2 regions of the Paraliobacillus sp. X-1268 genome follow, and region 1 is predicted to be linked to the other one. Evidence: predicted binding sites of a transcription regulator. Region 1 holds the regulator's gene; the other holds the start of a gene.

Region 1 (4,440 bases):
TTTGGTGATAATATTTTACAGATTGATCGTGCCATTGATCGGAAAAAACTTGGTCATATTGTTTTTCAAGATAAAATTGCACGTGAGAAATTAAATGCAATTGTTCATCCCTATGTTAAAGATGAAATATTTAAACAAAAAAATACTTATATAAATACGAATGAGAAAATAATCGTTTTAGATATACCGTTATTATTTGAAAATAAGTTGACCTCTCTTGTTGATCAAGTTTGGCTTGTTTTCGTTAATGAGTCCATACAATTAACTAGATTAATGAAACGCAATGGTTTATCAGAACGTGATGCTAAGAGTAGAATAAACGCACAAATTCCGTTAAAACAAAAGGCTGAAAATGCAGATGTTATTATTAATAATAATGGGTCAATAGAAGATACAAAAGAGCAATTCGAACAGTATATAAATCAAGTATAAACATATAAACCTGTCTACTCAATTTGAGAAGATAGGTTTTATTTTGTAGTTTTAGGGAAAAATATAATATGTCTACAAATTTATTTTTGTAAAAAAATCTTGCCAAACTTTTAAAAAACAGATATAATTCGTTTGTGTGTGCTTATGAGAAATAACACATCCTAAATATGTTATACTAACAGCAAAGCTTTTAAATAGGTGCATTAATGAATGCTTAAAGGGTTAGGATCTCTTTGGACTAACTTTCCCCCGTGGCAGCTCATCCAAGTTTATTTAAAAGGTATTGATTAATAAATAAGGGGGAATTATCGAATGGATACAATGGGTAGACATGTTATTGCTGAAATGTGGGATTGTAATATAGATACTTTAAATGATATGGGACAAATTGAGAAGATCTTTGTTGACGCAGCTTTAAAAGCAGGTGCAGAAATAAGAGAAGTTGCTTTTCATAAGTTTGCTCCACATGGTGTAAGTGGTGTAGTAATTATTTCTGAATCACACTTAACGATTCACAGTTTTCCAGAACATGGTTATGCAAGTATTGATGTATTTACATGCGGTGATATTATTGATCCAAATGTAGCATGTGATTATATTTCAGAAGCCTTGGAATCTGGTAATTGTGAAAAAGTTGAATTGCCACGTGGTATGGGTCCAATTCAAGTACCTAAATATAATGCGCTTTAAATAATTTGATTTGCAGCCCCTTTGCTGGAATAAACAGTAAAAGGGGTTTTTTATCTAATTATCCAAAAAATTAAACGCTTTGATATCGTTTTCTTATAGGAAACATGTTAGAATAATCTTAGAAGTATATAATATGTAACTAAAGATATTGAGGTGCGGTATATGGCTATTAAAGAATCAATTGATAAATTCTTTAACAATCACTCGGAAACGAAAGACAAACATTGGGACAAACAATTACAAACACGCTATTTCAAAACTACAAAAGATAGAGCTTTTAAGATAGTAGAAGAATATTTTAAGAGTAAGAAGGGTTGCGAAATAATTGCAATATCGGATGAACATGGTGAAATTAGCTGTAACCTTAAAGGTGGCAAAAAAGTCTTTATTACAGCAACCATTATCATGGTGAAACCATTTCGAACAGCGATTGATTTTTCAGTTACAACAGAGTCAGTTTTCCCTTTTGATTTAGGATATAGCCATAAGTTAGTCCCGAAACTTTATGATGACCTAAAAAAGGAAATGACGCTTGTTGATTAAACTTGCATACAAAGATAGAGGGAATAAATGATAGGAATGATAACAGATGCGGTGCCCGAATTGTCAATATAGAAACACAAGAGTATTGGATTCAAGGCCAATTGAAGAAGGACGTGCGATTAGAAGAAGACGTGAATGTGAAGAATGTGACTTCCGTTTTACAACTTTTGAGCGTATTGAAGAAGTTCCTTTAATTGTTGTTAAAAAAGAGGGAATTAGAGAAGAATTCAGTAGGGAAAAATTACTGCGTGGCTTGATTAAAGCTTGTGAGAAGCGACCCGTTGCACTTCAACAATTGGAACAGTTAACAATGGAAGTGGAGGACGAATTACGGAGTCGTGGTACTGCAGAAGTGCAAAGTCAAGAAGTTGGCGAATTAATTATGGATCAGCTCTCATCAATTGATGAGGTTGCCTATGTGCGATTTGCATCTGTTTATCGTCAATTTAAAGATATTAGTGTGTTTCTAGATGAATTAAAGGATTTAATAAAAAATTCAGATGATAAATAAATCAAGATTATAGATGAGCCAAGAGGCTCTTTTTTTCTTTAAATAGAAGGACAGGGGGGAGAAATAATGCAACAACACATTGGGAAGTTACTGCCAGGTCATGGGTATGTGATAACATCCGAACAACAACAACTTACGCAAGCACACCTTCTGGCTTTAATGCAATTATATCAACCGTTAGTTGGCATTCATGCCGTTTCACTCTACTTAACATTGTCTAGTCAATATCTTAGTTCATCTAATCCTGATGACGTTCAGACACATCATATGTTGATGCAGTATTTAAATATCCCTCTTCCTCAAATTTATGAAGCAAGACAAAAATTAGAGGCAATCGGTATATTACAAACTTTTAAATATGATGATGAAAACCAGACTAAATTCACATATAAATTATTGACACCTTGTTCACCAGGTTTATTTTTCGAGAATGGTATGCTGTCACAGTTGTTGTACCATCAACTTGGAACCGATAAATATGATCAGTTATATGATATATTTAAAGAGAATAAAGTGACAACAAATAATAAAGGCGTTAATGTCACTGCCCACTTTACTGATGTTTTTAGTAGTAAGGAAACAAACACAAAATTGGAAGTATCAGATGGTTCATCTATAGACGAAGAAAATGACGGCCCAATGATTGGCAATCAAACAATAGATATGGATTGGTTGGCACAATTATTGAAGCAGCGCATGTTGCCTACTAATCAAATTCTAACTGCAACGAATATAAAATTAATAGAGCAAATGAGCGTATTATATCATTTAACTAATTTAGAGATTGAAAAAGCATTGTTGTGGGCTATTACAGATGAGAATAGCTTGAATCATAAAGAATTTAAAACTGCTTGTATGGATTTATCAGAAAGTATGCAAGCTCAACCAAAACAAGCAAAAAATTTAGTTAATCAGAAAACAACTTATACAAAAAATACAGACGAGCCAAAAAGTAAACAAGATCAATTTATGCAAATGTTAGAAGAAAGAACACCAAAACAGTTATTAGAAGACTTATCTAGTGGAAATCATGCTTCTCAACAAGATTTAAAAATAGTTGCTGATATTATGTCATTACATGGCATTACACCTGGTGTCATGAACGTACTCATTCATTATGTATTACTTAAAACAGATATGAAGTTAACAAAATCATATGTAGAAAAAATAGCTAGCCATTGGGCTAGAAAAAACGTAAAAACAGTTAGACAAGCTATTACACTAGCAAAATCGGAACATAACAAGTACCAAGAATGGGGAAATAATAAAAAATCTTATTATAAACCAACTGGGAAAAAAGAGGTTGTTCCCGATTGGTTTAAGGAACAAAAGCAAACACAAGCTGCTAAAGAAAAAGAAAAAACGGTAACTAATAGAGAGCAAAACGAAGATGTTAGTGAACTGTTACGAAAATATAAAGAACAAAAATCAAATCATTCTTAAGGGTGGTGCACATGGAACCAATTCAAACTTCATTAAAAAAATGGATGAGAGAAAATCAGTCTTTTCAAAGCTTTTATAAGGAAATGAAGCAAGAGGTTTTACAAGATACTGAAATCAAACAGCTGTTAGAAAATCATCCGCTTTTATCTGATAAAGATATTGAAAGACAATTAATGAAACTATATGAATATCATTCTCAAAATAAAGATTGTGCTAATTGCCCAACAAATGGTTGTAAGAATAATGTATTGCCAGGATATAAACCTAGGATTGAAATTGAGGGTAAAGAAATCCGTTTATTTTATGAAAAATGTAAATACACCATACAGCAAGAAGAACAAAGAAGAAAATCGTCATTAATTAAAAGCTTATATATGCCAAAAGATATCCTTCAAGCATCAATTTCAAAATTAGATGATCAAGATGAAAAGCGACATAAAGCAATTAGAGAAGTTGTGACGTATATTAGCAAAATCGGTAGTGAATTACCTGAAAAAGGATTGTACTTTTATGGTCCATTTGGAGTAGGCAAAACATACTTTTTAGGTGCCATTGCAAATGAATTAGCTGAAAAAAATATTGCTTCCATGTTAATTTATATGCCAGAATTTGTTCGCGAAATCAAGTCATCATTCAAAGATGATTCATTAAATGAGAAAGTTGAAAAGTTTAAAAAGGTACCAGTACTTATGATAGATGATATTGGTGCTGAATCAATTTCCTCTTGGTTTCGTGATGAAATTTTAGGATCGATACTACAATATCGTATGATGGAACGGTTACCAGTATTTTTTAGTTCGAATTTTAGTTTAGCTCAATTA
Region 2 (4,440 bases), on a different contig from region 1:
ATTTTTGCAATTAAATGAGAAGTACATAACGACTATTGTTGCCTTTTCGAACAAAGCTATTCTAGCAATTGATCCAAGTCTAATGAAGAATAAAACCGTCGTCTTGTATGATGATATCGTTGCAAGTATTGAGACGTATAAAACGCCACGCTTAAGTAAGGAAAACGTAACAAAACTAACAGAGAAACTGCAAACACTAGAAAAGGCTCACTCAAAGTGAAGCCTTTTCTAATGGAACATCTATTTTATGCAAATCAATAATGCGTTGATTACTACTGCCTCGAAAGGATAGTGTTAAGTCTTTTTTAGCTAAGATAAACGGCCCATCCACTAGTACGTCACAATAGGAAAGTAGCTCGCGTTGATGGACATCTTCTGCATCTATCAGCTGTTCGAGAGTATAACCGCTATATGCCCAGATATGTTTTCCTAAATCTTTCAATCGCTTTGCAACCTCTGCAACTTCTTTTGCTTGAAAAAAAGGCTCCCCACCTGATAAGGTCACATCTGTTAAAGGATTACTAGCGACCTCTTGGACGACTTCTTCTACGGACATCTCAATACCATTACGAATGTTCCAACTAGCAGGGTTATGACACCCTGGGCAGAAGTGAGGACAGCCTGCGAAAAAAATAACTGTCCGCAACCCTTCGCCATCGACAACGGAATCATGAATAATATTCATTACCCTCATTGCTTTGTATCCTTACTGCTTGTTTGGTGTTTGACACGTTGGCTTTCCTCTGCGCGTTTGGCAGAGTTCCACTTCTTCATGTCTCCAACAAGATAACCTGTGATTCGTCTGATCCGTTCGACTTTTTCTTGATCGTTATTATGACACTTAGGGCATTCGTTATCGATGATACCGGTATAGCCACAGCATGTACAACGGTCGACAGGGTGATTAATCGATCCGTAGCCAAAGTCATTCATTGACATCGTTTTAATCAGTGTATCAAGTGCTTTGGTGTTTTTTGAGACATCGCCATCACATTCAATATAGGAAATATGGCCACCATTACATAACTTGTGAAAAGCGCCTTCCTTTTTAATCTTATCAAATGCTCTTATTTTATAATAAACAGGTACGTGATAAGAATTTGTATAATAGTTACGATCAGTTACCCGAGGGATTTTACCGAATACAGCTTGATCATTTTTAGTGAACTTTCCTGACAAACCTTCAGCTGGTGTTGCGATTAACGAGAAATTTAAGTCATAACGCTCTGCAGCTAGATCAACGAACATACGCATATGTTCAACAATACGGTAGCCTAATTGATAGGCTTCATCAGACTCGCCGTGATGTTCACCTGTAAGTGCGACAAGTGCTTCAGCCAAACCAATAAAACCGATACTTAATGTGCCATGTTTTAAAACATCTGTTAACTGGTCACTTGCTTCTAACTGATCACTATCTTTCCAAACTTGTTGTCCGTAGAGAAAGGAGAAATGTTGTGCTTGTTTTTTTGCTTGAAACTGATAACGCTCGAGTAATTGTTTAATCGCAAGTGTCATATAATGATCAAGCTTTTCAAAAAATGCAGTTTCACTAGTTGTTAATAAAGCCATTTTCACTAAATTAAGCGAAGTAAACGATAAATTGCCACGTTGTACACCCGTCTCGTCTCCATGTCGATTAGCCATCACCCGTGTTCGACAGCCCATATAGGCTACTTCTGATTCAGGCGAACCGTCATAATAGGGATAATTAAATGTGGAATCGATAAAGCTAAAGTTTGGAAACAAACGTTTAGCAGTCGTTTCAAGTGCTAATTGATACAAGTCATAATTTGGCTCATCCGGTTCAAAATTAACACCTTTCTTCATTTTGAAAATTTGAATCGGAAAGATAGGTGTTTCTCCGTTACCAAGTCCTGCTTTTGTTGCGAGCAAGATATTCTTCATTACTAAACGACCTTCCATAGAAGTGTCCGTTCCATAATTAATTGATACGAATGGTACCTGGCCACCACCACGCGAGTGCATGGAATTGCAATTGTGGACAAAAGCTTCACAAGCTTGGTAAACATCACGATCAGTTTCATGCCATGCAATAGTTGCAATTTCTATACTTGTATAACGTGTCACATAGTTCGTCAAACGCTTTTTATGCTTTAAAAACGTTTTATATACATATGGTGCAAGATCAAAATCAAACATAGGGTAACTTTGTCCACCATGTTGCATGTTTTGATTAGATTGAAAAATAATAGACGCTAAAGCCATCGCACTTCCGATATCATTTGGTTCACGCATATAGCCATGTCCAGTATTAAAACCATCTTTTAAAATCTTACCAAGTGGAATCTGACAGCAAGTTGTCGTACCAGTTGGCATGAAATCTAGATCATGTGGATGGATGAAATTGTCTGCAATTGCTTGGCTGACATCCGTGCTTAACATTTTTTGTTTGGCATAATGTTTTGCTGCTTCTGATCCGAATTTCGACATCTGTCCCATCGGTGATTGGCCATCGACATTGGCATTCTCTTGGATAAGATCTTGATTACTTGCATAAACAATGTCGTCTAACGACTGTAATAGCATGTCTTCTGTTTCTATATGTGTGTGCATAGTTTATCACTCCGATTACAATATATTGTATTTATATACTGAAATAATCTATATATAGTACATATGAAATAGTTTAGCACGAAGATAGAACAGAAAACTGTGCGATATATCACAGTAGAAATTTTTTATCTTATAAAATAGAAAGAACGGATCCAGTGGCTAACTGAATCCGTTCCGATAAAGAAGGTGTGCTTATTGCTGTACAAATGTTTGACAATCAGTTTCTCTTTGGTTTGCAGCACTTTTACCATGATGGCTTACTACATAGATAGCTTCTGCGCTGCAATGATTCCCTTTCGCCCAGTACTTGCAATTGTGCACTTCACATAGAACATCTTTAGCCAATGCGCCCACCTCCTATGACAGTAGTTTATCAAGAACCATCAAAAATAATCCGTGTTAGTTATTGACAACTAAATCCTAAAATCCGTAAAAACTGTTTTCCAATTCATACAAAATACTATCGCCAATAATCAATAAAATGATCGCCATTGCAACATATGTTAGAACAACGCCGTAAAAAACATCAAGCCCACCTGTAGCAGGTGCTTTCTCTTTAATCGAAAAAACAGTCGCGAAACTCGCTATACTAGCAAGACTCATCGAAAGGATTAGTAAAATAATGCTGAAATCTTCAACACCTAAAATGGTGAATAAAACAGCAGCTAAAGCTGTCACTGTTGGTAAAACCATCAATATACCAAAACGAGTCATAACATTTAGAAAGGAAACGTCTGCTTTCATTAACTTTGCAACACCATATTTAACCGCAAGTAATAGCGCGAAAAAGATAATAAAAATAAAGAATGGCTTCACTACCATTTCAACAAATGGCGGTCTAAAATAAGATGATAAGCTAATATAAGAAAATAACGGAATCAGTAAAGAAAATAAAATCAGCGTAATCAGACCGTTTATTTTATTAGTTGGACCTGCATGTTTACTTGCCGCAAAAGGATTTGCTAATGCACTAGGAATGAAGTGCCAATATTGTTTGCTAATATCTTTTCCTTGCTGGACATAATCGGTTGTCTGACTAGGTGCTGTTCCTGTTGATTGTACAGGCTCTGTATCAGTGTTTTCCGTTTGTATGTGATCTATTTTCACCCCACAGTTTGTACAGAACTTTGCGTCTGACTCTAGTGGTGCTTGACAATTTGGACAATTCATTTTCATTTCCCCTTAGTTATAATTAATTTGTTTCAACAACACGTTCGACTGTGTTTTCATCATTAAATGACCAAAGGCCAGCATAATCAGCTACTAACCAGCTAGCTTCATCGGCTTGATATACGAATGTGATTTCCCATTCATTAATCTCCTCGGCGGTATCTATCTCTTCATCGTCTACATAGTAGGTTGCTGCATCATCGTAATAAAACGCAGCATTTACACTTAATTCATATGTATCGTCTGTTTGATACAAGTAGAAACTATCTAAATCAACAACAGCTTTTTTATATGTGCCAGTCCAACGCTCGTCCCAATCTTCCATATAGCTGTAGTTGCTATATGCTTCTTCCGTTATAAATGCATCTGTTGCTGTCGTGAATAAAGACGCATCCATTGCTTCACCAGCTAGCGCATAATCTTGTCCAAATGCATGGATGGTGTTAATGATATCTGTCTGCATTTCTTCATTAAAAGGATTAGGCACAGCTAAATCAATATAAGCATAATCAATTGGTGTTTTTTCAGTTGTTACATCTCCCCATGGGAAAGTCAAGACAGCGTGAGCTTCCACTGAACCATCTACTGAAACGGGACCAAAATCTTCGTCTTCTGAAATGTCTAGTTCGGTATCATTAACGAAGTAGCTAATTGAATCAGCGATTGAAGCGTATTCTGTGTTAAAAGAAACAT

Evidence for each region. Region 1 encodes NrdR, which represses ribonucleotide reductase genes. Its sites were predicted from a motif close to AACACNATATATNGTGTT; they were not measured.
Region 2: the regulator NrdR is predicted to act here: its motif matches at 2,592-2,609, upstream of D2K62_RS08480 (anaerobic ribonucleoside triphosphate reductase).

Annotation. Positions count from the first base shown of each region.
Region 1 covers NZ_QJSK01000026.1:24,750-29,189, forward strand. The annotation lists gene coaE (dephospho-CoA kinase) at 1-432, shown strand, start outside; gene speD (adenosylmethionine decarboxylase) at 745-1,122, shown strand; gene D2K62_RS17065 (cytosolic protein) at 1,285-1,665, shown strand; gene nrdR (transcriptional regulator NrdR) at 1,712-2,176, shown strand; gene D2K62_RS17075 (replication initiation and membrane attachment family protein) at 2,243-3,619, shown strand; gene dnaI (primosomal protein DnaI) at 3,631-4,440, shown strand, end outside.
Region 2 covers NZ_QJSK01000004.1:186,800-191,239, reverse strand. The annotation lists gene D2K62_RS08490 (nuclease-related domain-containing protein) at 1-220, shown strand, start outside; gene nrdG (anaerobic ribonucleoside-triphosphate reductase activating protein) at 212-694, opposite strand; gene D2K62_RS08480 (anaerobic ribonucleoside triphosphate reductase) at 691-2,577, opposite strand; gene D2K62_RS08475 (DUF1540 domain-containing protein) at 2,770-2,922, opposite strand; gene D2K62_RS08470 (zinc ribbon domain-containing protein) at 2,998-3,747, opposite strand; gene D2K62_RS08465 (zinc ribbon domain-containing protein) at 3,770-4,440, opposite strand, start outside.